One region of the Rhizobium sp. 01N424 genome, then DNA from elsewhere that is predicted to be linked to it. Evidence: predicted binding sites of a transcription regulator. Region 1 holds the regulator's gene; the other holds the start of a gene.
What was found. Region 1 encodes PhoB, which activates phosphate uptake and scavenging genes when phosphate is short. Its sites were predicted from a motif close to TGTCATNNANCTGTCAT; they were not measured.
Positions count from the first base shown of each region.

Region 2: a site for PhoB is predicted at 4,169-4,185, ahead of AC1DNK_RS20420 (LTA synthase family protein). Genes of this name have one in related genera too.

Region 1 covers NZ_JBFTRK010000001.1:387,306-402,174, reverse strand. The annotation lists gene AC1DNK_RS02070 (methyl-accepting chemotaxis protein) at 1-1,990, shown strand, start outside; tRNA gene AC1DNK_RS02065 (tRNA-Gly) at 2,059-2,132, opposite strand; gene AC1DNK_RS02060 (2'-deoxycytidine 5'-triphosphate deaminase) at 2,176-3,270, opposite strand; SAM riboswitch at 3,344-3,422, shown strand; gene AC1DNK_RS02055 (O-succinylhomoserine sulfhydrylase) at 3,464-4,648, shown strand; gene apaG (Co2+/Mg2+ efflux protein ApaG) at 4,861-5,253, shown strand; gene AC1DNK_RS02045 (Hsp33 family molecular chaperone) at 5,257-6,249, opposite strand; gene argF (ornithine carbamoyltransferase) at 6,344-7,261, opposite strand; gene AC1DNK_RS02035 (acetylornithine transaminase) at 7,301-8,500, opposite strand; gene AC1DNK_RS02030 (GcrA family cell cycle regulator) at 8,927-9,463, shown strand; gene phoB (phosphate regulon transcriptional regulator PhoB) at 9,529-10,212, opposite strand; gene phoU (phosphate signaling complex protein PhoU) at 10,245-10,958, opposite strand; gene pstB (phosphate ABC transporter ATP-binding protein PstB) at 11,005-11,820, opposite strand; gene pstA (phosphate ABC transporter permease PstA) at 11,836-13,158, opposite strand; gene pstC (phosphate ABC transporter permease subunit PstC) at 13,155-14,636, opposite strand; gene AC1DNK_RS02000 (substrate-binding domain-containing protein) at 14,797-14,869, opposite strand, start outside.
Region 2 covers NZ_JBFTRK010000008.1:194,335-209,203, forward strand. The annotation lists gene bluB (5,6-dimethylbenzimidazole synthase) at 1-437, opposite strand, end outside; cobalamin riboswitch at 481-662, opposite strand; gene AC1DNK_RS20405 (TolB family protein) at 680-1,510, opposite strand; gene AC1DNK_RS20410 (NYN domain-containing protein) at 1,544-2,251, opposite strand; gene AC1DNK_RS20415 (NAD+ synthase) at 2,336-4,018, opposite strand; gene AC1DNK_RS20420 (LTA synthase family protein) at 4,261-6,150, shown strand; gene AC1DNK_RS20425 (DUF1003 domain-containing protein) at 6,233-6,766, shown strand; gene AC1DNK_RS20430 (GFA family protein) at 6,763-7,158, opposite strand; gene AC1DNK_RS20435 (TadE/TadG family type IV pilus assembly protein) at 7,459-7,881, shown strand; gene AC1DNK_RS20440 (pilus assembly protein TadG-related protein) at 7,882-9,609, shown strand; gene AC1DNK_RS20445 (class II 3-deoxy-7-phosphoheptulonate synthase) at 9,656-11,029, opposite strand; gene AC1DNK_RS20450 (TadE/TadG family type IV pilus assembly protein) at 11,345-12,634, shown strand; gene gor (glutathione-disulfide reductase) at 12,638-14,023, opposite strand; gene AC1DNK_RS20460 (DUF2059 domain-containing protein) at 14,142-14,783, opposite strand; gene rpiA (ribose-5-phosphate isomerase RpiA) at 14,800-14,869, opposite strand, start outside.

The DNA.
Region 1 (14,869 bases):
GATCCTTTCCGTCATCGCGCTTCTCGGCGTGATCACCGTCGCCGGTGTGGGATATATCATCTCCGAATTCCTCCGCGCCGACGCCAATTACAGTGCCTTCATCGATCATGAGGCACTGGCGGCCATGCAGGGCTCGCGCGCAAGCGCCTCGCTGATTTCCTCTGTGCTTCAGACAACCACGCTCTCGAACATGAAGCCGGATACGCCGGCCTTCAGGACGGCTCTGTCGGTGCCCAGCAAGATCCCGCAGGCCCGCGACCGTCTGCAACAGGCCTCCGATCTGGTTCCGGCGCGCAAGAGCGCGATCGATGAGCTCCTGAAGGGTATCGACGAAATCGAGGCCCTGTCGGCGAAAGTCGTCGAAGCTGGAAAATCCGGCGACATGACCAGCGCCCAGTTGGCAGCTGTCATGATGACGACAAAGCTGAACGCCCTGACACCGAAAATGACCGCCAACAACGACGCGATGATGTCGATGCTCAACGACGGCGGCGATGCGCTCTCCGTTGCCGTTCGCACGCGGATCAACATCTGCCTCGCCGTCATTGCCGCATCGATCGCCGGTGCGATGGCGTTGGGCTTCTACATCGCCCAGGCAGGTATTGCCGGGCCGATGGTGCAGCTGCGCGAGCGCATGACGTTGCTTGCCGAAGGAGAGACGGAACGCGACGTGCCCGGCCTCGATCGTGGCGACGAAGTCGGCCAGATGGCAGCGGCACTTGCCGTCTTCCGCGACAACGCCCTCGAGCGCAAGCAGATCGAGGCACGCGCCGAGAGCGAGCGCAATCTCAGCGATAACGAGCGCCGCCAGCGCGAAGCCGAAAAGATCCGCGAAGCCAACGAACTCGCCCGCACCGTGGACGAATTGGCAAATGGCCTGAAGCGCCTGTCATCAGGCGATCTCGTCGCCCATATCGAGACTCCTTTCCCGGAGCATCTCGAAGGCCTGCGCGCCGACTTCAACAACTCGGTCAGCAAGCTCAACGGCACGATGAACGCCGTCGGCGCCAATGCCCGCGCCATCGGCGCAGGTGCCAACGAAATCCGCTCCTCGGCCGACGAGCTGTCGCGCCGCACCGAACAGCAAGCGGCCTCCGTCGAACAGACGGCCGCAGCGCTCGAGCAGATCACCACAACGGTACGAGATGCCGCCCGCCGTGCTCAGGAAGCCAGTGAGCTGGTGACACGCATGCGCAGCGGCGCCGAAAAATCCGGCGCCATCGTGCAGAAGGCCGTCGGCGCGATGCAGCAGATCGAGCAGTCGTCAGTGGAGATCGGCAACATCATCGGCGTGATCGACGACATCGCCTTCCAGACCAACCTGTTGGCATTGAATGCCGGTGTCGAGGCGGCGCGTGCCGGGGAAGCCGGCAAGGGCTTTGCGGTCGTTGCCCAGGAAGTCCGTGAACTCGCCCAGCGTTCGGCCAATGCTGCCAAGGAAATCAAGGCACTGATCACCAATTCCGGCACGCATGTGCAAACCGGCGTGGCGCTTGTCGGTGAGACCGGCAAGGCGCTGGATGCGATCGTCCAGGAAGTGCAGGAGATCAACCAGCACGTCCACGCGATCGCCGAGGCCGCGCGCGAGCAATCGACCGGCTTGCAGGAGATCAACACGGCCGTGAACACCATGGACCAGGGCACGCAGCAGAATGCCGCAATGGTCGAGGAAAGCACCGCCGCCAGCCACAGCCTGGCAACCGAAGCGGCATCGTTGAATAACCTTCTTTCGGAGTTCAGGCTGACCGGAACCGGTGGCTTTGCCGCCGCTGCACCCGCCTCACATTCCGCTCCCCGCCCGGCCGCAGCACCCCGCCCAGCACCGGCCCGCGCAGCCAACCCGCGCCCGGCCTCGATCCGCGTCGCCAACGAAGGAACCGCAAGGCCCGCCGCATCACCGGCGCGTGCACTCGGCCAGAAACTCGCCAGCGCCTTTGGCAAGAGCAGCCCGGCGGCGGAAAGCAAGGAAGCCGACTGGACAGAGTTCTGAGCAACGGGAAATCAAAACGTCAAATGAGCGGCTCCGGCCGCTCATTTCATTTTCAGTGTAGAGAAGATTGGAGCGGGTGAAGGGAATCGAACCCTCGTATTCAGCTTGGGAAGCTGCTGCTCTACCATTGAGCTACACCCGCGTGGCCGAAGCCTTCCAACAGATGGGAGGCGGTGTCAAGGCTGTCAGATGCGGAAGTGTTTCGAGAGCTTCAGGCCCTGGGCCTGGTAGTTGGAGCCGAGGCCGGAGCCGTAGAGGCTTTCGGGTTTTTCCAGCATGTGCTCGTAGATGAGGCGGCCAACGATCTGGCCGTCTTCGAGGATGAAGGGGACCTCGTGGCTGCGCACTTCGAGGACGGCGCGGCTGCCGCGGCCGCCTGCCGGTGCGTGGCCGAAGCCGGGGTCGAAGAAGCCGGCATAGTGGACTCGGAATTCGCCAACCAAGGGGTCAAAGGGCGTCATCTCAGCGGCGTAATGCGGGGGCACGTGCACGGCTTCGCGCGAGACGAGGATATAGAATTCGTCCGGGTCGAGGATCAGCTCGTTGCGGCCGCGGCTATAGAGCGGCTCCCAGAAATCGAAGATATCGTGCTGGGCTTTCTTGTCGACGTCGACGACGGCAGTGTGGTGCTTGCCGCGATAGCCGATCAGGCCTTCCTTGTCGCCGGCGAGATCGATCGACAGCGCGATGCCGCCGCCTGAGACGTTCGGCTTGGCGCTGGCGACCAGCGTCTCGCTATCATGCAGCGCCTGAAGGTCCGGTTCGCCGAGAATGGAATGGCCGACGCGGAAGCGGATCTGCGACAGGCGCGAGCCGCGGCGCACGACGATCGGGAAGGTGCGCGGCGAGATTTCGAGATAGAGCGGGCCGGAATAGCCGGCCGGGATCTTGTCGAATTCCTGCGCGTAATCGGTGATGACCCGGGTGAAGATATCGAGGCGGCCGGTGGAGCTCTTCGGGTTGGCGGAGGCCGACATGCCGGCAGGCAGATCGACACGCTCCATCAGGGGAACGATATAGACGCAGCCGGTTTCGAGGACAGCCCCTTCGGAGAGGTCGATGACATGCAGGCTCAGGCGATCGAGCTTGTCCGACACCAGATGCGAAGGGCCGGGCATGAAGCTGGCGCGCACCCGGAACGCCTTGGCGCCGAGGCGCAGGTCGAGGCTTGCCGGCTGGATCTGGTCACGGTCAAGTTCCCGTTCGGAGATCAGTCGGCCGGTCTCAAACAACGCGGCAATGGCACGGTCGGCCAAAATTCCAGTTTCGCGAGCCATCATGCTCCATCCATAGTTCGTGGCCGACAAAACCAAATACGGGGAATTGACGCAAGCAGCTAACGGCAGTATTGCAGCTTTATCCCGTGGTGATTTGGCCGGTCGGCTTGCAGCCACGTTAAATAAGTGGCTAAAAAGACCGGGTATGAAACCGGTCTGCTTTTGCGGCCGGTTTTTTTGTTTTTGAGGTGATGGCATGAGCAAGTCCTGGCGCCCTGCAACCCAACTCGTTCACGGAGGCACTCTGCGCTCGCAATATGGCGAGATGTCGGAGGCAATCTACCTGACGCAAGGTTTCGTCTACGACACGTCGGAGGCGGCCGAGGCCCGCTTCAAGGGCGAGACCGAAGGCTTCATCTACGCCCGCTACGGCAGCCCCACCAACGACATGTTCGAGAAGCGCATGTGCGCACTCGAGGGTGCGGAAGATGCACGCGCCACGGCCTCCGGCATGGCCGCCGTCACGGCCGCAATCCTCTGCCAGCTGAAGGCTGGCGATCACATCGTTGCTGCTCGTGCCCTCTTCGGCTCCTGCCGCTGGGTGGTCGAGACGCTGGCGCCGAAATACGGCATCGAATGCACGCTGGTTGACGGCCGGCACCTGGAAAACTGGGAAAAAGCGATCACGCCGAAGACCAAAGTGTTCTTCCTGGAGAGCCCGACCAACCCGACACTCGAGATCGTGGACATCGCCGGCGTTGCCAAGCTCGCCAACCAGATCGGTGCCAAGGTCGTGGTCGACAACGTCTTTGCGACGCCGCTCTTCCAAAAGCCGCTGGAGCTCGGCGCCCATATCGTCATCTATTCGGCGACCAAGCATATCGACGGCCAGGGCCGCTGCCTCGGCGGCGTCGTGCTGTCCGACAAGGCGTGGATCGACGAGCACCTGCACGACTACTTCCGCCACACCGGCCCGGCCATGTCGCCGTTCAACGCCTGGACGCTTCTAAAGGGCATCGAGACGCTGCCGCTGCGTGTGGCTCAGCAGACCAGGAATGCCGCAAAGATTGCCGATTTCCTGGCCGAGCAGAAGCAGGTTGCACGCGTCATTTATCCCGGCCGCAAGGACCATCCGCAGGCCGATATCATCGCCAAGCAGATGACCGGCGGCTCGACGCTGGTCTGCTTCGAGCTGAAGGGAGGCAAGGAAGCTGCCTTCAAGCTGCAGAACGCACTCGATGTGGTGACGATCTCCAACAATCTCGGCGATACGCGCAGCCTGATCACGCATCCGGCGACGACAACGCACAAGAACCTCTCGGACGAGGCGCGTGCCGAACTCGGCATTTCGGCCGGCACCGTGCGTCTTTCGGCAGGCATCGAAGATACCGACGATCTGCTTGAAGATTTCGCCCAGGCTCTGTCGAAGATCCCGGCTTAAGCAACAAGCCGCCGGACTTGCCGGTCCGGCGGCCCGCCCCACCTAAAGCTTCAGTCAGCTCTGCTTTATTAGAGTCATTAACTTTGAATGTTAGGATTAACAATCAAAACGGCGTGCAATCGCCTGTATTTGGCTGATGATACGGTGGCATTTCTTGACGGAGCCAATGCCGTATAAGATACGAGTAAGATATCCCGACTAAGGTGTAAGGCATGTACCGGGCCCTCACACGCGATATAGAAGTTGTTGTCGAGCCGTTTTATCTGGAGGAGCAATCCGATCCGGACGACGATCGCTATGTCTGGGGATACCGCATCGTCATCAGCAACAATTCCGGCCTATCGGTCAAACTCGTCAACCGTTACTGGAACATAACGGACCAGAACGGTGTGGTCGACGAGGTAACGGGACCGGGTGTGGTCGGCGAACAGCCGCGGCTGGAGCCCGGCGATACCTATGAATACTCGTCAGGCTGCCCGCTCGATACGCCATCGGGGCTGATGTTCGGCCACTACCAGATGGAAACGGACGAAGGCGAGCTCTTCGATGTCGAGATACCCGCCTTCTCCCTGGATTCGCCCGGCCTTCTCAGAGTGCTGAACTGACCGTCATTCGGCCGGCTGCAGCTCTGCCGGCTCGAAACGATAGGTGGTCGAGCAGAATTCACAGGTGACGGCGATCTCACCGTTTTCCTGGCTGGCCTCGATCTCCTCCGCCGAAAAGCCCTTCAGAACGCCGCCGATCTTTTCACGCGAACAGCTGCAGCGGTCGTAGACCTGCTTGGCCTCGAAAACCCGCACGCCGCGCTCGTGGAACAGGCGATAGAGCAGCCGCTCGGTTCCGACCAGCGGATCCGTCAGCTCGTCGGCGTCGATGGTCTCGACCATGGCGCGGGCTTCTGCCCAGGCATCGTCTTCCTTGACGCCCGCCGCGAGCTCGTCGCCATCCCCGCCATGCAGGTCCGGCTGGCGCATGCGCTCGGGCGCTTCCGGCAGGAACTGAGCGACAAGCCCCCCTGCCCGCCAGCGATGCCGCGGTTTGCCGCTGCTGTCGCGGTCGAGAAGTTCGGCAGCCGCCAGACGGACACGCGTCGGGATCTGCTCCGACTGCCGAAAATAGACACCGGCGATATCCTCGAGCGAGGTACCGTCGAGTTCGACGATGCCCTGATAGGGCTGGCTAAACTTACCCTGATCGATGGTGAAGGCCAGCACGCCCTTGCCGAGCAGCTGTTCGGGTTCGGTCTGCCCGGCGGCGATCGCCTGATCGAGCAGCGCCTGATCGAAGCGTGCATAGGCGCGTACGTTCTCGGGTGTGGCAAAATCGGCAACAAGCAGGTCGACCGGGCCATCGCCCTTGGTCTGCACCGTGAACTTGCCCTCGAATTTCAGCGACGTGCCGAGCAGAACCGTCAGGACCACGACTTCGGCCAGAAGCCGGGCGACGGGTGCGGGATAGTGGTGGCGCTCAAGGATGGCGTCGAGCATCGGGCCGAGCTGGACGGCGCGGCCACGCACATCCAGGCCTTCAACCTGAAATGGGACGACGTGATCATCGCCGGCGAAATGAAGCTCGTTGAGAGCGGCGGCTGTGTCTGCCATGGTCTTACTCCTAGTCGTCAGAGCGGTAGACCAAGCTGTCTTCCCGCTCGCGCGGCCACCAGGCCATCAGGCCGGATGTGGCGTCCAATATGGTTCAGATCGCGCCCAGGCACCATGCAAGAATCGATTTCTGCGCATGAAGACGGTTTTCCGCTTCATCGAAGACCACGGATTGCGGGCCATCGATCACTTCGTCCGTCACTTCCTCACCACGATGGGCCGGCAGGCAATGCATGAACAATGCATCCTTGCCTGCTTTCGCCATCAAAGCCTGATTGACCTGATAGGGCTGGAAGACGTTGTGACCGCGAGCCCGATGTTCCTGATTCATGGAGACCCAGGTATCGGTTACCACGCAATCGGCGCCTTCGACCGCACGGTCGGCATCATGGCTGAGCATGATTTCGGCGCCCTCATTGCGGGCCCAGTTCAGATAGTGATCCTTCGGCTCGGAACCAAGGGGCACCGCCATGTTCATGCGGTAGCCGAAACGGGCAGCCCCTTCGACCAGCGAATGCAGCACGTTGTTGCCGTCGCCGGTCCAGGCAACGGTCTTGCCTTTGATCGGGCCACGGTGCTCTTCGAAGGTCATGATATCGGCCATGATCTGGCAGGGATGCGTATCGTCGGTCAGCGCATTGATGACGGGCACTGTGGCGTGTTCGGCAAGCTCCAGCATGCGGTGATGCTCGGTGGTGCGGATCATGATCGCGTCGACGTAGCGCGACAGAACCTTGGCTGTGTCGCCGATCGTCTCGGCGCGGCCGAGCTGCATCTCGGTGCCCGACAGGAACAGCGTCTCACCGCCCAGCTGGCGCATGCCGACGTCGAAGGAGACGCGCGTCCGGGTGGAAGGCTTTTCGAAGATCATCGCCAGCATCTTGCCGGCCAGCGGCTTATCGCCCTTGCCTGCTTTGAACGCCTGCTTGCGCAGCATCGCGTCGTCCATGATGACGCGCAGATCGGCAGAGCTCATCGCCGAAAGATCGAGGAAGTGTTTGGGGGAAGCCATGTCGTCCTTACCTGTTTGCCCCGGAAGGCATCTATCCGTTCAAGCCGTCTTCTTGGCCTTCGATGCGCGAATGCTTTCGGCAGCCTGCTCGATGCGGGCCAGACCCTCGCGGGCTTCCTCCGCCGTGACGACCAAAGGCGGCAGCAGACGCACAACGTTGTCGCCGGCGGGTACGCCAAGCAGATGCGCACCGCGGATGGCAGCCAGAAGTTCGGTCGAGGGCACAGCGGCCTTGATACCAAGCAGCAGACCCTCGCCGCGGATATCCTCGATCACGTCCGGATAGCGGTCCTTGAGCGATGCCAGGCCCTGGCGGAAGACCAGAGCGACGTCACGGACATGCTGGAGGAAGCCTTCGGCAAGGACGATGTCGAGCACAGCGCCGCCGACGGCCATGGCCAGCGGATTGCCGCCATAGGTCGAGCCGTGGGTGCCGGCCTTCATGCCGGACGCAGCTTCCGCCGTTGCCAGGCAGGCGCCGAGAGGGAAGCCGCCACCGATACCCTTGGCGACAGCCATGATGTCAGGGGTCACGCCGGACCACTCATAGGCAAAGAACTTGCCGGTACGGCCGACGCCCGTCTGGACCTCGTCGAGAATGAGCAGCAGGCCCTTCTCGTCGCAGAGCGCGCGCAGCGCCTTCATGAACTCAGTGGTCACCGGGCGAATGCCACCCTCGCCCTGAACCGGCTCGATCAGAATGCCTGCGGTCGCATCGGTGATTGCGGCGCGCACAGCGTCGATATCGCCAAAGGGCACCTGGTCGAAGCCAGGGGCCTTGGGGCCGAAACCTTCGAGATACTTCTCTTGCCCGCCGGCAGCGATCGTCGCCAGCGTCCGGCCGTGGAAGGCGCCTTCGAAGGTGATGATATGGAAACGCTCGGGATGGCCCTTCGAATACTGATAGCGGCGTGCGGTCTTGATCGCGCATTCGAGGGCTTCCGCGCCGGAATTGGTGAAGAACACCTTGTCGGCGAAAGTCGCCTCCGTCAGCCGCCTGGCGAGTTGTTCCTGACCGGGGATTTCATAGATGTTGGACAGGTGCCAGACCTTGTCGGCCTGCGCCTTCAGGGTATCCACGACATGCGGATTGCTGTGGCCGACCGAGGTCACAGCAACGCCGGCACCGAAATCCAGATATCGTTCGCCGCTTTCGGTAATCAGCCACACGCCCTCACCTCGCTCGAACCGCAATGGGGCACGAGAATAGGTATCATATAGCGGCGCGGCTTCAGCCATGGCGCGGTCTCCTGTCAGCGTTACGGGCAACCGGACTCCGGCTAAAAAACCAGGTCCGAAAAATTAAAAATGCCGCCTTTCGGCGGCGACTGGCACTATTTACTTTTCGCACTGCAATGTCAACAAAACTGCGGCTTTCGTGGCTTCTGAGAGACGCTCAAGCAATGTCGCGTTTTATCAACAGCTAATGTTGCAGAAATGACTCTCAGGGGAAGCAAGTTGGGGAAAACCCCGAATTCGATTCATCCGGATTCCTGCGACTCTTGTCACGGAGTCAGCCTCACACTAGGTTAAAACTCAATTACTAGACTGCATGCGGCGGAACTAGTCACCAAAATTAGTCAAGCGTTTCTTGTGCCGGATTCGTCCGGGGCAAACAGTGAGGGATTCTGCCTTCGCAACGCTTAAACGGCGGAGACACAGGGCATGAACTGGACAGACGAGCGGGTCGAGAAACTCAAGAAACTGTGGTCCGAAGGGCTGAGCGCGAGCCAGATCGCTGCCCAGCTTGGCGGCGTCAGCCGTAACGCCGTTATCGGCAAGGTTCACCGTCTGGCGCTGCCGGGCCGTGCGAAGGCCGGCGGCAACGCCACGGCTGCCCGCGCTCCCAAGCGTACGGCGGCAGCACCCCGCGCCCCAACCTACGCATCGCGTCTGGCGACGACCCGTACGGTCACCCGCCAGCAGGGCGCGACGATGCTGAAGGAAGAGATCGAGATCGACGTCATGGAGGAGATGGAATACCGTCCCGCCAAGAACGTGATCGTCCCGATTTCCCGCCGTCTCGGCCTGACGGAGCTCACCGAGCGCACCTGCAAGTGGCCGGTCGGCGATCCCTTGAAGGACGATTTCCACTTCTGCGGCTGCGAAAGCCCGGATTCTTCGCCTTACTGCACCTACCACCAGCGCCTGGCCTACCAGCCGGTCAACGAGCGCCGCAGGGCAGCAGCGCGAGCAAACTGAGCCGGGTAAGCACAAACGAAAAACGGGCCTTACGGCCCGTTTTTTTGTGTCTCAATTCCGAAAGCTCAAGCTTCCATCGAATATCCAGCGCCGCGAACGGTGCGGATGACATCCTGCATATTGGAGAAGTTCAGCGCCTTGCGCAGACGGCCGACATGGACATCGACGGTGCGCTCGTCGACATAGATGTCGTGACCCCAGACGCCATCCAGAAGCTGCGAGCGCGAGAAGACGCGGCCGGGAGAGGCCATCAGGAATTCCAGCAGGCGAAACTCGGTCGGGCCGAGACGCACTTCGCGGGTCTTGCGATGAACGCGGTGCGTCTCGCGGTCGAGTTCGATATCGCCGCACTTCAGCACGGTCGAGAGAACTTCGGGCTTGGCGCGGCGCAGCATCGCCTTGACGCGAGCGACGAGCTCGGGCGTCGAGAACGGCTTGACGACATAGTCGTCGGCGCCGGTCGAGAGGCCGCGAACGCGTTCACTTTCCTCGCCGCGCGCCGTCAGCATGATGATCGGCAGGCGCTCGGTCTCCGGGCGCATGCGCAGCCGGCGGCAAAGCTCGATGCCTGATACGCCAGGCAGCATCCAATCAAGGATAAGAAGGTCCGGCGTCCGCTCCTGAAGGCGGATTTCCGCCTCATCGCCGCGCAGGATGGTGTCGACCTCGAAACCTTCGGCTTCGAGATTGTAACGAAGAAGCACGCTCAGTGCTTCTTCGTCTTCAACGACTGCAACTCTCGGGATCATTCTGTTCTGTCTCCTGAGGCCCGGTCCGGATATTATTCCGTGACCGCGCCGACGGTGTTGGCGGTGTCGTCCTTCGGACGCTCGCCCTCCGGCTGGGCGCCGGTCGCCATGTAGTAGATGGTTTCTGCGATGTTGGTGGCATGGTCGCCGATGCGTTCGATGTTCTTGGCACAGAACAAGAGATGCGTGCAGCTGGTGATGTTGCGCGGATCTTCCATCATGTAGGTCAGGAGCTCGCGGAACAGCGAGGTGTACATCGCGTCGATTTCCTCGTCGCGCTCGCGGATCGACTTCGCCTTGTCGGCGGCGCGCGTCGTGTAAACGTCGAGCACTTCCTTGAGCTGGACGAGCGCCAGTTCGGAGAGATGCTCCAGGCCGCGGCCGAGCTTGCGCGGAACGCCGGTGCTCTGCACGGCGATGACGCGCTTGGCGGTGTTCTTGCCGAGATCGCCGACGCGCTCGAGGTCGGCGGCGATGCGGATCGACCCCATGATCTCGCGCAGGTCCGACGCCATCGGCTGGCGGCGGGCGATGGTGACGATCGCCTTGTCGTTGATCTCGCGCTCGGCGTGATCGAGGATCACGTCGTCGGAGATGACCTTCTGCGCCAGTGCGCCGTCGCCATTGACCAGCGCGCGCACAGCGTCGGAGACCATCTGTTCCGCCAGACCGCCCATCTCGGAGATGCGGCGGGTCAGAAACTTCAGATCTTCGTCATATGCTGAAAAGATATGTGTCGATGCCATGGGAAATGTCCTTGAGTGTCTCTATCGGAAGTCGTGACGCCAAAGATCAGCCGAAGCGGCCCATGATGTAGTCCTGGGTACGCGGATCGTCCGGATTGGTGAACATCTTGTCGGTATCGTTCTCCTCGACGAGATTGCCGAGGTGGAACATGGCGGTGCGCTGCGAGACGCGGGCTGCCTGCTGCATGGAGTGCGTCACGATGACGATCGTGTAGCTTTCGCGCAGCTCGTGGATCAGCTCCTCGACCTTTGCAGTGGCGATCGGGTCGAGCGCCGAGCAAGGCTCGTCCATGAGGATGACTTCAGGGCTGACGGCGACGGCGCGGGCGATGCAGAGACGCTGCTGCTGGCCGCCAGACAGGCCGGTGCCGGATTCATGCACGCGGTCCTTGACCTCGTTCCAGAGGCCGGCACGCTGAAGGCTGGTCTCGACGATCTGGTCCATGTCGGCTTTCGACTTGGCGAGACCGTGAATGCGCGGGCCGTAGGCGACGTTTTCATAGATCGTCTTCGGGAACGGGTTCGGCTTCTGGAACACCATGCCGACGCGGGCGCGAAGTTCGACGACGTCAATATCCGGATCGTAGATATCATCGCCATCGAGCGTGATCTTGCCGGTGACGCGGCAATTGTCGATCGTATCGTTCATGCGGTTCAGGCTGCGCAGGAAAGTGGACTTGCCGCAGCCGGACGGGCCGATGAGCGCAGTCACGGTGTTTTCGCGGATGTTCAGCTTGACGTCGAAGAGAGCGCGCTTTTCGCCGTAATAGACGGAAACGTCCTGGCCGATCATCTTGTAAGGGATGCTGTTCATCTTCTGGTCCAGAGCCTTCTCAACTGCTGCTTCTGTCAACATGTTCATGGGTTTCTACTCCGTTTACCAGCGGCGCTCAAAGCGACGGCGCAAGAGGATGGCTCCGATGTTCATGACAATCAGGAACAGGAGCAGGACGATGATGGCACCCGAGGTACGCTCCACGAAGGCGCGTTCGGCTTCGTTGGCCCACATATAGACCTGGACCGGAAGTGCCGTGGACGGATCGAGCGGCGTGGTCGGCGCATTGGCAACGAAGGCGACCATGCCGATCAGCAGAAGCGGCGCGGTTTCGCCGAGCGCATGCGCAAGGCCGATGATGGTACCGGTCAGGATGCCCGGCATGGCAAGCGGCAGAACGTGGTGGAACACCATCTGCATCTTCGATGCGCCGAGACCGAGAGCGGCCGAGCGGATCGACGGCGGTACGGCACGCAACGCAGCACGCGTGGCGATAATGATGGTCGGCAGGGTCATCAGCGTCAGCACCAGGCCACCGACCAGCGACGCGGAACGCGGCAGACCCATGAAGTTGATGAAGACGGAGAGGCCGAGCAGACCGTAAACGATCGACGGAACGGCAGCGAGGTTGTTGATGTTGACCTCGATCAGATCGGTCAGCTTGTTCTTCGGCGCAAACTCCTCGAGATAGATCGAGGCGGCGACACCGATCGGCAGAGCAAGAACCAGAACGATCAGCATCAGGTAGAGCGAGCCGATGAGCGCAACGCCCAGACCTGCTGCTTCCGGACGGCTGGAATTGCCATTGACGAACAGGCCTGTGTTGAACTGCTTGAAGAGAGCACCGCTCGCCTTAAGCTCGTTCATCCAGCCGACCTGCTTGTCGTTCACCTTGCGGTTCTTCTCATCGACAGAGAGATCGATCTGGCCCTTGCTGGCGCTATCGATATTGGCGTCGGCAAGCACCGTGACATTGACGGTCTTGCCGATGATCGACGGGTCGGAGACGACCATATCGCGCAGCTGGATCGGAGCGCCCTTGGAGAGCATGGCCGAAGCATCGCGCACGTCAGGACGGCTCGCGGCGTTGACGTTCAGCTGCTTGACGATGGCGTCACGCAGCAATGCGCCGTAGTTGGCGGAGACGAGGACCGACGGATCGGTCGCACGCTTGTTGCTCGGGTCGATCGTCTTTTCGGTGAATTCCACCGGAAGCGTGATCGCCGTCTGTTGGAAGGCGGTGTAGCCTTGGCGGATGACCGTCGAGAGCAGGATCGCCAGGAAGATCAGGCCAAAAGATATGGCAGCGATGCCATAGGCCTGGAAGCGGCGTTCTGCGGCATAGCGGCGCTTGATGCCGATGTCGCGGCGTGCCGGAGCCTTGGAGACAGTGATGCCTGCAACGGGAGAAACAATATTCGTCATTCGTACTGCTCCCGGTATTTGCGCACGATGTAGAGCGCGTAGATATTGAGGCAAAGCGTGATGAAGAAGAGCGTGATGCCGAGCGCGAAGGCCACCAGCGTCTGCGGCGAGGTGAACTCGAGGTCACCCGTCAGCTGATTGACGATCTTGACCGTGACCGTCGTCATCGGCTCGAACGGATTGATCTGGATGCGGGCGGCAACACCGGCCGCAAGCACGACGATCATGGTTTCGCCGATGGCCCGCGATGCGGTCATTAGAAGCGCGCCGACGATTCCCGGAAGAGCGGCGGGAAGCACGACCTTCTTGATGGTTTCGGAGCGCGTTGCGCCGAGGCCAAGCGAACCGTCACGCAGCGCACGCGGCACGGCGGTGATGATATCGTCGGACAGCGAGGACACGTAAGGGATCAGCATGATGCCCATGACGATACCGGCGGTCAGAACGCTCTGTGCCTGGATGAAGTTCGTGTAGTCGCCGGTCAGGAGACCGCTGACCTGCGAGGAGAGATCGCGCAGGAACGGGCCGACGGTGACGAGCGCGAAGAAGCCGTAGACGATGGTCGGGATACCGGCCAGAACTTCGAGCAGCGGCTTGGCAAGCGAACGAATTTTCGGCGAAGCGTATTCGGCCATGTAGATGGCGGCGAAGAGGCCGACCGGTACGGCGACCAGCATGGCGACGGCGCCGATATAGAGCGTGCCGAGCAACAGCGGGATCAGGCCGAACTGACCGAAGGACGAGCTGCCGGCACCCGCGAAGCGCGGATCCCAGACGGTGCCTAAGAAGAAGTCCGCGGCGGGAACGCTGGCGAAGAAGCGAATGGCTTCCGACAGCATCGACAGAACGATGCCGATGGTCGTCAGAATGGCGATCGACGAAGACAGCAACAGGCCCCAGAGCATGACGCGCTCGACGCGGTTGCGGGCCCTGAAGCGTGGCTTGACGCCGCGCAGGGCGTAAAGCGCGCCGCCGACAGCAAGTACGAGGACGATCGCGCTCATGATCAGACGGCTGGAAGCGCTTTCGGCATTCAGCAGCTTGGCGGCATCGAGCATGTAGGGCTGCGGCTCACCGGCGAGCGGAACGCCCTTCTCGTTGAGCTTGGCCTGAACTGCCTTGGTGTCGGAACCGACTGCCGTGACTTCTTCGGATGTGAGCAGGTTCAGGCCACGACCGACGGTCGCGACCATGCTGTAGCTCAGATCCTGCTCGGCAGTGGTCTTCGCCTTCACATCGTCAGGAAAGGATTTGCGGACGGTGGATTCGATGATGCCTGGGCTGGCAGCAAGCCAGACACAGAGAACGATCAGGGCCGGAAGGATGGCCCAGATGGCGGCATAAGCGCCGTAATAACCCGGCCGCGAATGCAGCACGGAAGACTTGCCCCCGGCAAGTGCCGTGGCCCGGCTGCGGGCGGCCACATAGGCCAGCGCGCCAAGCACCACGAGACACAAGAGTATAATGGATGTGCTCATTCTTTACGCCCCCAGGCGCTCGGCCCCAAAAGCACAGGCTGCGATATCGCCGCCGGCTTCCCAATCATGGAGAAACTCGAAACCTTGCGCCTGACCGGGCAAGGGTACCTCAGTCGAAAACCGGCGCGGCACCCCCCAAGGCACCGCGCCGGCTCATTGGTTACATCGTCTTTTCGGCTTCTACGGCCTTGCGGATCTCTTCGCGCTCGGCGTCCGGAGCAGCAACGAGGCCG
Region 2 (14,869 bases), on a different contig from region 1:
ACGGTTGAATAGCTATCCATCCGCGGATTATGCGTCCGCCCCAGCACGACGTCACCGCTGCGTGACGGATCGCAGGTGATGCAGATGCCGAGCGGCGCCTTGAGGATGCCCTCGAGCTTCAGGGAACGGTATGTCGCCTGCCGCTTACCGTCGAACATCCCGGCAGCCTCGCGGTTAGCCCGGTCGAAGGCATTCCACACGCGCTGGCGCACACCGGCACCTTCGACGACGATGAAATTCCAGGGCTGCATGAAGCCGACCGAGGGCGCGTGGTGTGCGGCCTCAAGCAGCCGCATCAGCACATCGGATGGGATGGGATCAGGCAGAAACTGGTCGCGCACATCGCGCCGGGTCATGATCGCCCGGTAGACGGCGTCGCGCTCGTCAGCGGAAAAGGCAGACGCGCCTTCAAGCGCATCCTTGTTCATGGGCCGCATCGTCAAATCCCCAACAACGCAACCGCCCCGCCGTCCGCGCGGGATCAGTCTATGATGCCAGGCCGGTCTTCTGACTTGGCGTCATCCGCCCGCCGCAGCCTTCCCGGTGTCAACCAGTGGCATGATGCGGCAGGCGTCGGCCTTACAGCGTTGGGCACGTTCCGGGCTCGCACCGGATTCCCGATTCTCCCGCGGCAAGCGGGCACCTGACAAAAGCCTCATGCCCGCTTTTACGAGACGCTTCAAGTAGCCGGGAAATACCGGACATAGGCAAACTCGTCACCTTCTGGTGACCAGCAGGGAACATTGATCGTGCCCTGCCCGCCGAACAGCTCGAACAGCGTCGTCAGATTGCCGCCGTCCATATCCATCAACCGCAGCCGCACATGCAGGTCGCGCGGATGATCGAAGACGTCAGCGCCGTAGGAAAGCAGCAGCACCTTGTCGTTGGTGGGCGCCGGATGGGCAAACCAGTTGCCGTAATTGTCATGCGTGACCTGCTCCAAACCGGTCCCATCGGGATGAATGCGCCAGATCTGCATCAGCCCCGTGCGGCTGGAATTGAAATAGATCCACTGCCCGTCAAAGGAATAATCCGGCCCATCATTGCGCCCCTCGCCATGCGTCAGACGCCGCTCGGCGCCGCCATCGACGGAAATCGTATAGATGTCGAAGAGATCGCCGCGGATGCCGCAATAGGCGAGTTCCTTCCCGTCGGGCGACCAGCCATGCCAGTAGGACGGCAGGTTTTCGGTGATCTGTTTCGGCGCGCCGCCTTCCGACGGTAGCGTATAGATGCAGGATTTGCCGTGCTCGGTCTTGTCGGAAATCACATACTGCCTTCCGTTGGGCGAAATGCCGTGATCGTTGTTGCAGGCAGTGGCAAAGCCGGTATCGACCTGCTGCAGACCGCCCTCACCATCCGGTGACAAACGGTAGAGAAGGCCATCACCGTTCAGCAGCAGGTAGCGGCCATCGGGTGAGAAATTCGGCGCCTCGATCAGCTGCTCCGTCTGGAACACCACCCGGCCCCGACCAGTGCGGATATTGTAGATCTCGACCGAACTGCGCATGCATACCTCCCGCATTGTGCAGCGGCCCGGCCCTCAGCCGTTCCGCTTCATTCTGATTTGCATGCGGTTTGTGCCATGCATTCGCATTTCGATAAAGTCACATTGCTTCAGAAGCGAGCTGAGGTTCGTGGCATCAAAACGCTGCGCCTTGAACTCCGGATCGACCTGCCGCAACAGCGTCCCGAGTTTCGCGATATCGAGCCAGCCTTCGCCCTGCAGCTTGGCCGCCTGCAGCGCCTGGGTGATATAGGGCCGGATATTTGGAGAGGGCTGCAGCGCAATCACCTTCGGCAGCGCAAAGGTGGAATTCGCCTCACCAACATTGAGCTCGAAGAAATCGTCGAAGGACTGCCGCAACAGCGCCGATGCGTTGGGCGCGCCCAGTCCGATCGCCTGCTTGCCGCGCATGCGGATACGCATCGCCAGATGGCCGACATCGCGGTCGCTGCTGGCGATGCAGAAAAGATCGATCGCCGAACCGGCCAGATATTCCATTGCATCGATGGCAAGCAGGATATCCGCACCGTTCTTGCCGGAATGCGAGCTCACAGCCGTCTGCAGGCTGAGCGCCTGACGTCCGGCCTCCGCGATCCACGGCTGCGCCGCCTCGTTCGTGAAGTCGCCATAGGCCCGGCGCTCGATGAGACGTCCGTATCCGCCGGCGATGCTGATGATCTCTCCCGCACAGCGCGCCGGCAGGTTTTCCGTATCGATGAAGACGGCGACCTTGGTTTCCCGCATGCTCAAACCTCCCGCGTTTCCAAAACATAGAAACGCGAGAAGAGACTGCCGTCAGCAGCTTTCGGTTGATCGGGTTAACGATCGCTAACCACGATCCCTAAAACGGTTGGTGATCGGATAGCGGCGGTCGCGGCCGAAATTCTTCTTGGTGATCTTCACGCCGGGCGCCGACTGGCGGCGCTTGTATTCGGCAAGATAGAGCAGATGCTCGATCCGGTGCACGGTCGCGACATCGTGGCCGCGCGCGACGATCTCATCGACGCCCATTTCCTTCTCGACGAGGCATTCGAGAATGTCGTCGAGAACCGGATAAGGCGGCAGCGAATCCTGGTCGGTCTGATCAGGCCGCAGTTCGGCAGAGGGCGCCTTGTCGATGATGTTTTGTGGGATCACCACGCCTGATGGGCCAAGCGCATCCGGCGGCACATGCGCATTGCGCCAGCGCGAGATCGCATAGACCTGCATCTTGTAGAGGTCCTTGATCGGATTGAAGCCGCCGTTCATATCACCGTAGAGCGTCGCATAGCCGACCGACATTTCCGACTTGTTGCCCGTGGTGACGACCATCGAGCCGAACTTGTTGGAGATCGCCATCAGGATCGTGCCGCGGGCGCGGCTCTGCAGGTTTTCTTCGGTGATGCCACTATCGGTGCCTTCGAAGAGGTCGGAGAGCGCCGAGGTAAAGCCGGTCACCGGCGCCTCGATCGGCACGATGTCGTAACGGCAGCCGAGCGCCTTGGCGCATTCAGCGGCATCCTTCAACGAGTCCTCGGAGGTGTAGCGGTAGGGCAGCATGACGGTGCGCACCCGCTCCTCGCCCAGCGCATCGACGGCAATCGCCGCGCAGATCGCCGAGTCGATGCCGCCGGAGAGGCCAAGCACGACATTCTTGAAGCCGTTCTTGTTGACGTAGTCGCGGAAGCCAAGCAGGCAGGCGCGGTAGTCGGCCTCCTCCTTCTCCGGAATATGCGACATCGGTCCTTCACTGCAACGCCATCCATTGTCGCCGCGCTTCCAGGTGGTGACGGCAAGCGCCGGTTCGAACTGGCTCATCTGGAAGGCCAGCGACTTGTCGCCGTTGAAGGCAAAGCTCGCGCCGTCGAAGACCAGTTCGTCCTGGCCGCCGAGCTGGTTGGCGAAAATCAGCGGCAGGCCCGTTTCGATCACCTGACGCAGTGCCACCTGATGGCGCACATCCACCTTGCCGCGATAATAGGGCGAGCCGTTCGGCACCAGCAGGATTTCGGCGCCGCTTTCGGCCAGCGTCTCGCAGACGCCGAGATCGTTCCAGATCTCCTCGCAGATCGGCACGCCGATCCTGACGCCACGGAAATTCACCGGTCCCGGCATCGAGCCTTCGGCAAAGACGCGCTTCTCGTCGAATTCGCCGTAATTCGGCAGATCGATCTTGTCCCGGAACACCAGGATCTTGCCGCCATCGAGCACAGCGACCGAATTGTGCCGCCCGGTCTCGCCCTGCCGCGGGAAGCCGACAATCAGACCCGGTCCGCCATCCGCGGTATCGGCTGCGAGGTCCTCGATGGCCTTGAGGCAGGCCTTCAGGAATGCCGGTTTCAGCACCAGATCCTCGGGCGGATAGCCGGAAATGAACAGCTCGGTCAAAAGCAGCAGATCCGCGCCCTGACGGGCCGCATCGGCGCGTGCCTCGCGGGCTTTGGCAAGATTTCCAGCAACATCGCCGACCGTTGGGTTGAGCTGGCCGACGGCAATCCGGAGCGTGTTCAAGGGAGCGTTTTCCTGTGTCATGTCATCTATTTAGCGCGCGCGCGTTCGCCCCGCAACGTGTCCTGCCATGAAAAGCCGCCGGGTCTGCTCAGACGAAAATTCAAATCTTCGGGAAAAGCAAGGAAACATTAACGGTTCATCTAGCGTTCATGGCGGGCATGTGACAGTTCGGTGAAGGTTTTATGACGCCGGGATGACGGCGGGAATGACATTGGAGTCCGCCCTTGATCGCGTTGGTCATGAAGTCCGCGCAGGCCAGACGAATGGCGCTGCTTTCCGCTGGTCTCGGCGCGAATGTCCGCTCTCCCGCCGCCCGAGCCGCCCTCAGCATCGCATTCACCTTTTCGATGGCACTGCTCAGCGTCATCGCCGTCGAATGGATCGCCCGCAGCACGCTTGCCGATGTCGGCGATTTCCTGACCTCGACGGCCCGCCCCGGCATGACTACCGTCGTCATGCTGACGATCCTGATGCTGACGCTCGATGCCGCATTCGGCCGCCGCTATCTCTCGGCGCTGGTGCTCGTGCCCCTCGTATTGATCCCGGCCTTCGTCTCCAATCAGAAGCAGCATTACCTGTCCGACCCCTTCTATCCCTCGGACATCCTCTTCGGCCGGCAGATCATGGAATTGCTGCCGGTGATGGTGCGCGACCGGCCGGTCACGGCGGTCGCGATCGTCGTCGGCCTCGTACTGCTCGCCGCCGGCATGGTGTTCGGCTGGCGCTATGCTTGGCACACCTTCCCGAAGCTGTCGAACCAGGCACGCCTGCGCCGCCTCTGCCTCGGCTTGCCCGTGATCGCCGCCTTCGGTTCGCTGATGGACTATTCGCAATATTCCTATATCCGCGATCGCCTGCAGGTCGTGCCGATGATGTGGGACCAGAAGGAAAACTACCGCAGCAACGGCTTCATCCTGGCCTTCATCTTCAATGTGCCGATGGCCGATGTGGCAGCCCCTGCCGGTCTCAACGCCGAAGCGCTCGATGCGATCCCGGCCCGCAACTACGGCTATCTCGCCGGTCCGCGTGAAAAGCCTGATGTCATCATGCTGATGAGCGAATCCTTCTGGGATCCGACGCGACTGAAGAAGCTGAATTTCAGCGCCGACCCGATGCCTGTTATCCGCGCCTCGCAGTCCGGCTATGTGTTCTCGCCCGAATTCGGCGGCATGACCGCCAATGTCGAATTCGAGGCGCTGACAGGCTTCTCCAATGCCTTCCTGCCCTATGGCAGCATTCCCTATCAGCAATATATCCGCCGCGACGTCCCCTCGCTTGCGACCTTCTTCCGCGGCGAAGGCTATACGGCACGCGCACTCCATCCCTTCAGCGGCTGGTTCTGGAACCGCAACGAGGTCTACAAGGATTTCGGCTTCGAGGAGTTCCGCACAGAGGAAACCCTGCCGCCGATGGAAAAGCGCGGCATCTTTGCCTCCGACGACTCGCTGATGAAGGAAATCATGCGCGAGGGCGACGGACTGGATAAGCCCTTCTTCTTCTTCGCTGTCACGCTGCAGGGACACGGCCCCTACGAGGCCAACCGCTACGCCCATAACTCGATCGATATCCAGGGCGACATTCCGGAAGCCGACCGCGCAACGCTCGCGACCTATACGCAGGGCGTCAAGGAAGCCGACGACAGCCTGAAGATGCTGATGGACTGGGCCTCGCACCGCGACCGCGAGACGATCATCGTGCTCTGGGGCGACCACCTGCCGCCGCTCGGTAACGTCTACATGAGCGCCGGCTACATGCCGGACCAGGTCGCCACCCGCAAGGCGCCGCTCGATGTGATGAAGCAGCAGCACGAGACGCCGCTGGTGATCTGGTCGAACAAGAAGGGCGTCAAGCAGGATGTCGGCACCATCAGCCCATCGCTGATCTCCTACAATCTCCTGAAATTCGCCGGCTTCGAGCATCCCTATTACACCGGCTTCCTCGGCCGGGTGCAGAAGAAATATGACATCATCGACCGCTACCAGCTGGCAACGCGCAAGAACGAGGTGACGCCGGACTGGGTGCTCGATCCGAAGAAGCTCGATCCCTTGGTGCGCGATTACCGCTACCTGCAGCACGACGTCATGTTCGGCAAGGCGCAGACGCTCGACCGCTTCTTCCCGCAGCATGTGATGGTCAACGAAGCCAGCTACTGAGCAGCTAAGACACTAATTCGCATTGCATTCAGGCCATCAGCGGGAATACTGGCTCCGACGCGATACAGCATCGGAGCCTCGAATGTATAACCTCCCCAATTTCATCCACACGCATTTCGGCAAGAGTGCCGACGAACTCGGCGACATTGAGAAGCGCGTGCTGCAGAAGGCGCATGAACGGAAGATCATCTCCACCAACGTCAACGCCGTCCTTTCGGCCGAGTCGTCCTTCGGTCAGCGCATTGCCGATGGCATCGCCCGCGTCGGCGGCTCCTGGTCCTTCATCCTGACCTTTCTGGCCTTCCTGGTGATCTGGACTGTCATCAACACCATCATCCTGGCGACGGGCGCCTTCGACCCCTACCCCTTCGTCTTCCTCAATCTCATCCTCTCGATGCTCGCCGCCATCCAGGCACCGATCATCATGATGTCGCAGAACCGTCAGGCCGAGCGCGACCGGCTGGAGGCAGCCAAGGATTATGAGGTGAACCTGAAGGCCGAACTGGAAGTGCTGGCGCTGCACCAGAAGATCGACATGCGCGTGCTGACCGAGCTGACCTCTTTGCGCGAGGACGTCGCCAGGCTCAGTGCCGCGCTCGATGCTAAGCGCATCTAGGCGCTTTCGGGATATTGCGGCAGGCCGTCGTTAATCTCGTAGAAATCGGCCTTGTCGGCGCAGTAGATATGGTAGCTGATGGACAGCCCGCTCGGCTGATCGAAGGCACCGGCAAGAATCGAGACCGTGTCAGCGCCGGTGCGCTGCCAGAACAAGCCCGATCCGCAATTGCGGCAGAACCCGCGCTCTGCCGCATCGCTCGACTGATACCAGTGCAAAGCCTCCCGGCCGTCAATGACAAGCCCCTCAAGCGGGACGTCGGTTGAGGTAAAATACAACCCCGTCTGCCGCCGGCACTGCGAGCAATGGCAGGCAATGACAGGCCCCGGCTTGCCAGTGCCCCGAAACCGCACGGCGCCACAGGCGCATCCTCCAGCATAGTCTCCGCTCATTGCCGCCGTCTCCATTTGCACTCCTGCGGAAACTGACGGCAGACGGCGAAGGGGTCAAATCCAATCTGTTGATGGAAAAGCTCAGTGTTTTTGATGGTTTGAAAGATCGCCCCGCACTGGTCGAGTCAGGCCCTCTCCGGCCGAAAGCCATCGGGAGTTGCATGGAAAAACAGGAAGGCCTTCCCGAAATAGGTCATCTTGCCGCAGCAAAACACACGCATTACTTTTATTAGCTAATCCAAAATTAATAGTTTCAGGCCTATACAGAACACAGCTTACAAAGCTCGCATGAGGCGCAGTATGACAGTGTTTCGCCGTTTCCGTTCGAACGACAAGGGAGCCGCCGCGATTGAATTTGCGATCATCGCTCCGCTGTTCCTGCTCGTGATGTTGACGCTGATCGCCTACGCGATCTACCTGACCGCCGCCCATTCCGTCCAGCAGATCACCGCCGACGCCGCCCGCACGGCTGTCGCCGGCATTTCCGCCAAGGAGCGCGAAACGCTGGTCGACAATTTCATCACCGCTTCGACGATCAATCATCCTTTGCTGCAGAAGGACAAGATCCACGTTACCGTGACCACAGATCCCGGCAACGTCAACCAGTTCACGGTGACGACGGAATATGATTCCGCCAATCTACCTATATGGAATTTATACACTTTTCCGCTTCCGGACCATACCATAAAGCGCTTCGCGACGATCCGGATGGGAGGCATCTGAATGACATTGAATGCCTTCAGGCTTTGCCGTGACAAGCGCGGCAACATTGCCATCAGTGCCGCTCTCTGCGCGCCCCTCATCATCTACTCCCTTGGCCTCGGGGTCGACTACGGCATGCTGACGCTGCAGCAGCGCCGGCTTCAGCAGATGAGCGACATAGGCGCCATTGCCGCTGCGTCGGACATCAACCGTGCCGCCGACCAAATTCTTGCCAATTTCACAGAGAACGGGATCAACGTGGCGGTGCTTACCGAGAACGGCTACCTGACCGGCAAGGGATCGCTCCCGAAGGGCGCGGATACGTCACAATTCCAGGCTGTCGTCAGCTATTCGCTGGGCGCTTATCTCGCCGACGAGACCGTCGCCCCCGGCCAGCGCTTCGTTTCTGGAAAGCAGCCCTACGATGCCGTAAAAGTTGCAGTATCGCAAAAGGGTGAATTGGCCTTCGCCAATATCTTCGCCAGTGCCCCGACGCTGAGTGCCACCGGTACCGCCTCGGCAGCAAAAGTCGCAGCCTTTTCCGTCGGCTCGCGTCTGGCAAGCGTCAACGACGGCGTGCTGAATGCCCTGCTCAGCGCCCTCCTCGGCACCACTGTCTCGCTGAAAGCGGTCGATTACGAAGGCCTTGCTTCGACCGACATCAACCTGCTCTCCTATCTCGATCTCCTGGCGACCAATCTCAACGTCAACGCCGCCACCTATGACGAGTTGCTGGCGACCGATGTCTCCTATCCGCGCCTGCTGAACACGCTCGGCAAGACGCCCGGTCTCCCTGCTGCGGTCAACAAGACGATCACCGCGCTGGAGAAGGGTCTCGGCTCCACCCAGCTCAAGGTGAAGCTTGAAGACATCCTCAATCTCGGCTCCACCGGCGAACGCGCCATCGGCAGCGGTTCGCACCTGCAGGTCGATGCCACCGCGATGGAGCTGATCTCGGCGACCGCGCTGGCCGCCAACCAGAAGAAGCAGGTGGCAGCCAACGTCAACAGCACCGTTCCCGGTCTGCTGAACGTCAAGCTCAGCGTCGCCGTCGGCGAGCGGCCGGTCGGCTATGCCGCGACAGCTGTGGGCTCTGCAGGTTCCGCCGTGCGCACCCCGCAAATCCGTCTGGCGATCGAAACCAGCGTGCCGGGTCTCGGCTTGCTCGGCGGCCTGAAACTCCGCGTACCGCTCTATGTCGAGGTGGCCTATGCGGAAGCGAGGCTTTCGAACATCACCTGCCTTGGCGGCGGCGCCAAGAATACTAGCGTCGGCGTCGAAGCCGTGCCTGGTGTTGCCGAGATCGCGCTCGGCGATGTCGATACGACGGCATTCGCGAATTTCGGCAGCAAGCCACGTGTCAATCGCGCCACGCTTCTCGATGTCTTCGGACTTCTGAAAGCAAGCGCCATGGCCGACGTCAATGTCACCAACCTCGACAAGAGCAAGCTGACCTTCCAGCCAGCCGACATCGCGGCAAAGACGGTCAAGAACATTTCGACGAAGGATAGCCTGACCTCAACGGTTCAGAGCCTGCTCGGCAACACCGATATCGAGGTGCAGCTGCTGACCCTGACGCTCGGCACACCCAAAGCGGTGACCGCGGCCGTGGCACAGACCCTGACGGGGCTGACAAAGCCGCTCGACGAGCTGCTTTACAACACGCTGATGATGCTCGGCATCAAGATCGGCGAAGCCGATATCCGCGTCACCGATGCGCGCTGCCAGCAATCGGTTCTCGTCCAATAAAAAAGCCCCGCATCGCGGGGGCTTTTCCAATTCAGATCATTTGCACTCAGGCGCTGACGGCCAGCCGCTTCTCGTCGCGGCCGCCCTTCATGCGCTCGGCAAGCAGGAAGGCAAGCTCGAGGGCCTGGTCGGCATTGAGACGCGGGTCGCAATGCGTGTGGTAGCGGTCGGACAGCGAGTCCGCCGTCACGGCGCGGGCGCCACCGGTGCATTCCGTGACGTCCTTGCCGGTCATCTCGATATGGATGCCGCCCGGATGCGTGCCTTCGGCGCGATGGATCTGGAAGAAGCTCTCGACCTCCGACAGGATCCGTTCGAACGGACGCGTCTTGTAGTGGTTGAGCGTGATCGTGTTGCCATGCATGGGATCGCAGGACCAAACGACCTTCTTGCCTTCCTTCTCGACGGCGCGGATCAGCTTCGGCAGGCTGTCGGCAACCTTGTCGTGGCCGAAGCGGCAGATCAGCGTCAGGCGGCCGGCTTCGTTGGCCGGGTTCAGCGCATCGATCAGCTCGATCAGGTTGTCGGGCGTCAGCGACGGGCCGCACTTCAGACCGATCGGGTTCTTGATGCCGCGGAAATATTCAACATGCGCATGGTCGAGCTGACGTGTGCGGTCGCCGATCCAGAGCATATGGCCCGACGTCGCATACCAGTCGCCCGAGGTCGAATCGACGCGGGTCAGGGCTTCCTCGTAGCCGAGAAGCAGCGCTTCATGGCTGGTGAAGAAATCCGTCTCACGCAGGCTCGGCTGGTTCTCGGCAGTGATACCGATCGCCTTCATGAAGTCCATGGTTTCGGAGATACGGTCGGCCAGCTTGCGGTAGCGGTCCGCCTGCGGGCTGTCTTTGATGAAGCCGAGCATCCACTTGTGAACATTTTCGAGGTTGGCATAGCCACCCATCGCGAAGGCGCGCAAAAGGTTCAGCGTTGCCGCCGACTGACGGTACGCATCGAGCTGGCGCTCGGGGTTCGGAATGCGAGCTTCTTCCGTGAATTCGATACCGTTGATGACATCACCGCGGTAGCTCGGCAGCGACACGCCGTTCATCGTTTCGATATTCGACGAACGCGGCTTGGCGAACTGACCGGCGATGCGGCCAACCTTGACGACAGGAAGCTGCGCGCCATAGGTTAGAACCACGGCCATCTGCAGGAAGGCGCGGAAGAAGTCGCGGATATTGTCAGCGCCATGTTCGGCGAAGCTTTCGGCGCAGTCGCCACCCTGAAGCAGGAATGCGTCGCCATTGGCAACGCTGGCGAGCTGCTTCTTGAGGCGGCGTGCTTCACCGGCAAAAACCAGCGGCGGATAAGTGGCAAGCGTGGCTTCCGTTGCCGCCAGAGCGGCCTGGTCCGGATATTCCGGAACCTGCTGGATCGGTTTTTGCCGCCAACTGTTCGGGGTCCAAGTCTGTGCCATCTTACTCACCTTTGCTACACCGGATAACGCCGGGCATCGTCCTTGAAGAATAACGGCGGCTTATAAACCTTTAGGCCCGGCTTGCCTAGCGGCGTTTCGGACACTTTCAAGGGCAAAAGACGACGTTTTTCCTGCATATAAAGGAACGCCGCGTCTGCACTTCAATCCCCGTCATTAAGACAAACTATACCACGTCGTTTTGCTGACGATTTAGCTTTCGCTGTTACAACACCCTTCAATATTAATGGGCCGCACTGGTGCCTTTCCTGAAAATGCAGGCAAGCGGCCGAGACAGGGATTTCGACGCCGATGACCATGCGCCGTTTGCTCGCCGACCGTTCCGGAAACTTCGGTTTGCTAACTGCCCTGCTCGCCGTGCCGCTGATCGGCTCGGCCGGCATGGCCATCGATTTCGGCCATGCGATGAGTCTGCGGACACAGCTTTATGCTGCGGCAGACGCCGCAGCTGTCGGCTCCATCTCGCAGCAGTCCAGCGCGGTCACACAGGCGATGACGAGTGGCGATGGCCCGCTTTCGACCGGCCTGGCGGATGCGCGCAGCATCTTCCTTGCCCAGATGCAGGGAGAACTGAAGGCAAGCGACGTCAGCCTCGATGTTCAGGTCAACAAGGTCGCAAATCAGCTGAATTCCCAGGTATCGTTCAGCGCCAGCATTCCGACGACCTTCATGCAGATCTTCGGCCGGAACAGCATCCAGATCGACGGCACGGCAAATGCCGTCTTCCAGACCGCCGCCTTCATGAATTTCTACATCCTGCTCGATAACACGCCGTCGATGGGCGTCGGCGCGACGCCGACCGATGTCGCGACAATGGAAAAGAAGACGTCGGATACCTGTGCCTTCGCCTGCCACGTCGTTTCTGACGCCGGCGTCGAGGACCCGAACAGCTATTACAATCTCGCCAAGAAGAACAACGTCACCCTGCGCATCGACGTGGTGCGCCAGGCAACGCAGCAGCTGACACAGACAGCGAAAGTCCAACGCGTCACCGATAACCAGTTCGCCATGGGCGTCTACACTTTCGGCAAGCGCGCGCAGGATGCCAACCTGACGACGATTTCCGACCCGATCACCGATCTCGACAAGGTGGCGAATTACACGAATGCCGTCGATCTGATGTCGATCCCCTTTCAGGGATATAACAACGACCAGCAGACCAGCTTCGACAACGCCCTGACACAGATGAAGACGATCATCGGCAACCAGGGTGACGGCAACAGCCAGACCCAGCCGCAGAAGATCCTGTTCTTCGTCTCGGATGGGGTGGGCGACAGCAACAAGCCGTCAACCTGCACCAAGGCGACGACAGGCGGACGCTGCCAGGAACCGATCGACACCTCCTTCTGCAAGCCGCTAAAGGACAAGGGCATCAAGATTGCCGTACTCTATACGACCTACCTGCCGCTTCCCAACAACAGCTGGTACAATAGCTGGATCAAGCCCTTCCAGAGCCAGATCCCGACCAAGATGGCAGAATGCGCCTCGCCCGGGCTCTATTTCGAAGTGACGCCGACCGACGGTATCGCTCAGGCGATGAATGCCCTGTTCCTCAAGGTCATCCGCATGCCGCGCATCACCAGCTGACGATCAGACCTTCTGGCCGTCGACGATGCGATAGCTCGGCGCATACATGGTGACGAGTTCTTCGGCGGCGGTCGGATGAACAGCCATGGTGCGATCGAAATCGTCCTTGGTGCAACCCGCCTTCAACGTAATGCCGAGGATCTGCGCCATCTCCCCGGCATCATGGCCGAGAATATGCGCACCAATCACCTTGCGGCTGGCGGTATCGACGATCAGCTTCATCAGCATCTTCTCGCCACGGCCTGACAGCGTTGCCTTCAGCGGCCGGAACTGGGCGCGATAGACCTCGATCTCGCGGTATTTCTTCGCAGCCGCTTCTTCCGTCAAACCGACAGTGCCGATCTCCGGCTGCGAGAACACCGCCGTGGCGATCAGATCGTGATCCGGTTTGGTCGGGTTGTTCTTGTACTCGGTCTCGATGAAGCACATCGCTTCGTGGATGGCGACCGGCGTCAGCTGTACCTTGTCGGTGACATCGCCGAGCGCGTAGATGTTATCGACGCTGGTGCGCGAATAATCGTCGACGACGATCGCACCCCGCTCGTTGGTCTTCACGCCCGCTGCCTGAAGCCCGAGGCCATCGGTATTCGGATCGCGGCCAAGCGCCAGCATGACGACACCGGCGTTCAGCGTGCCGTTGTTCTTGGTCTCGACAACGAGGCCTTCACTGCCCTTGGAGACCTTCTCGATCAGATCGTGGCAAAGAATGCGAATGCCCTTGGCCGTCATCGCTTCGTGCAGGCCGCGGCGCAGATCGTGGTCGAAGCGCGAGAGGATCTCGGCGCCGCGATAGATCAGCGTCGTCTCGACACCGAGGCCATGGAAGACATTGGCGAACTCGACGGCAATATAGCCGCCGCCGGCAATGACGATCGATCTCGGCAGCTCTTCAAGATCGAAGGCTTCGTTGGACGAGATGCAGAGCTCGTGGCCGGGAAGCGCTGCATGCGCATTCGGCTTCCCGCCCGTAGCGATCACGATCGTCTTGGCCGTCACCGTCTTGCCGGTGTTGACGAGCCTGATGGTGTGATTGTCGACAAGCTCGGCGCGGGTTTCCAGAATTTCCGCGTTGGCAGTGGAAAGTCCCTTCTTGTAGAGCCCTTCCAGCCGTGAGATCTCGGCATCCTTGGCCGCGATCAGCTTCTTCCAGTCGAAGCTGGTTTCACCAACGGTCCAGCCGAAGCCGGCCGCATCCTCGAAATGCTCATGATACTGCGAAGCATAAACAAACAGCTTCTTCGGCACACAGCCGCGGATGACACAGGTGCCGCCGTAACGATATTCCTCTGCGATCGCCACCTTCTTGCCAAGCGAAGCCGCCACGCGCGCGCTTCTTACGCCTCCCGAACCGCCACCAATGACGAAGAGGTCGTAATCATATGCAGACATGAGGAAATGCTCCGGTTGGGAATCGGGAGGGAAGGCTGACAAAGCATATAGTATCGGTGGCCACGAAAACAAAAGCCCGGCGCGAGCCGGGCTTTCGTCATCGTAATCGTGAAACCGCTTATTGCGGGGTCTGCAGGTTGAGGGCCGGAGCAGCCGGAGCCTTGGCAGGTGCCTTTGCCGGAGCCTTGGCGGGCGCCTGCGCCGGAGCGGCAGAAGCATCGGCCGGTGCTGCCGGCGTGTCGAGCTGAACCGGCTCGACCTTGATGATCTTGCCAAGTTCGTCGCTGGCGTTCTTCTGCAGGTCGCGGGCGATACCCTGAGCCCAGATATCGGCCGCACGGTTGGTCTCGCGCGAAGCGATCGGGCCGTCCTTGAGCAGCTTCTTGCCGACGTCGGAGCCGTAGAAATCGGCGATCGCCTTCAGCTCTTCAACGGTGAAAGCCTTGGCATAGTTGGTCGCAGCTTCCTTTTCGAGGTCAGCGCGGCGCGGCGCCAGGGCGAGAGCGGTCGCATCGACCGTCTGCGAAATCTGGTCTTCATAGTTCGGCGAGTCCTGGATCAGGCCGGCCTTGAGGCGCTCTGCCAGACCCGGCAGGATGTTGTCGAACTGAGCGGTGGCGCCGATCGCAGCGATTGCCGCACGTGCTGCCTTCAGCTGCTCTTCCGTGACTTCCTGAGCCTTGACGGCAGTACCGAAAGCGAAGCTGGAGAGAATTACGGTCGCAGCGGCGATGCGGCCAAGACCTGCAAATGTCTTCATGAGTTCAATGCTCCTGTTATCTGTTCGCTTGCAGCGTGCGGGCACCGGATGGACCAGCAATGATCGCAAGTGCCGCCATATTGAGA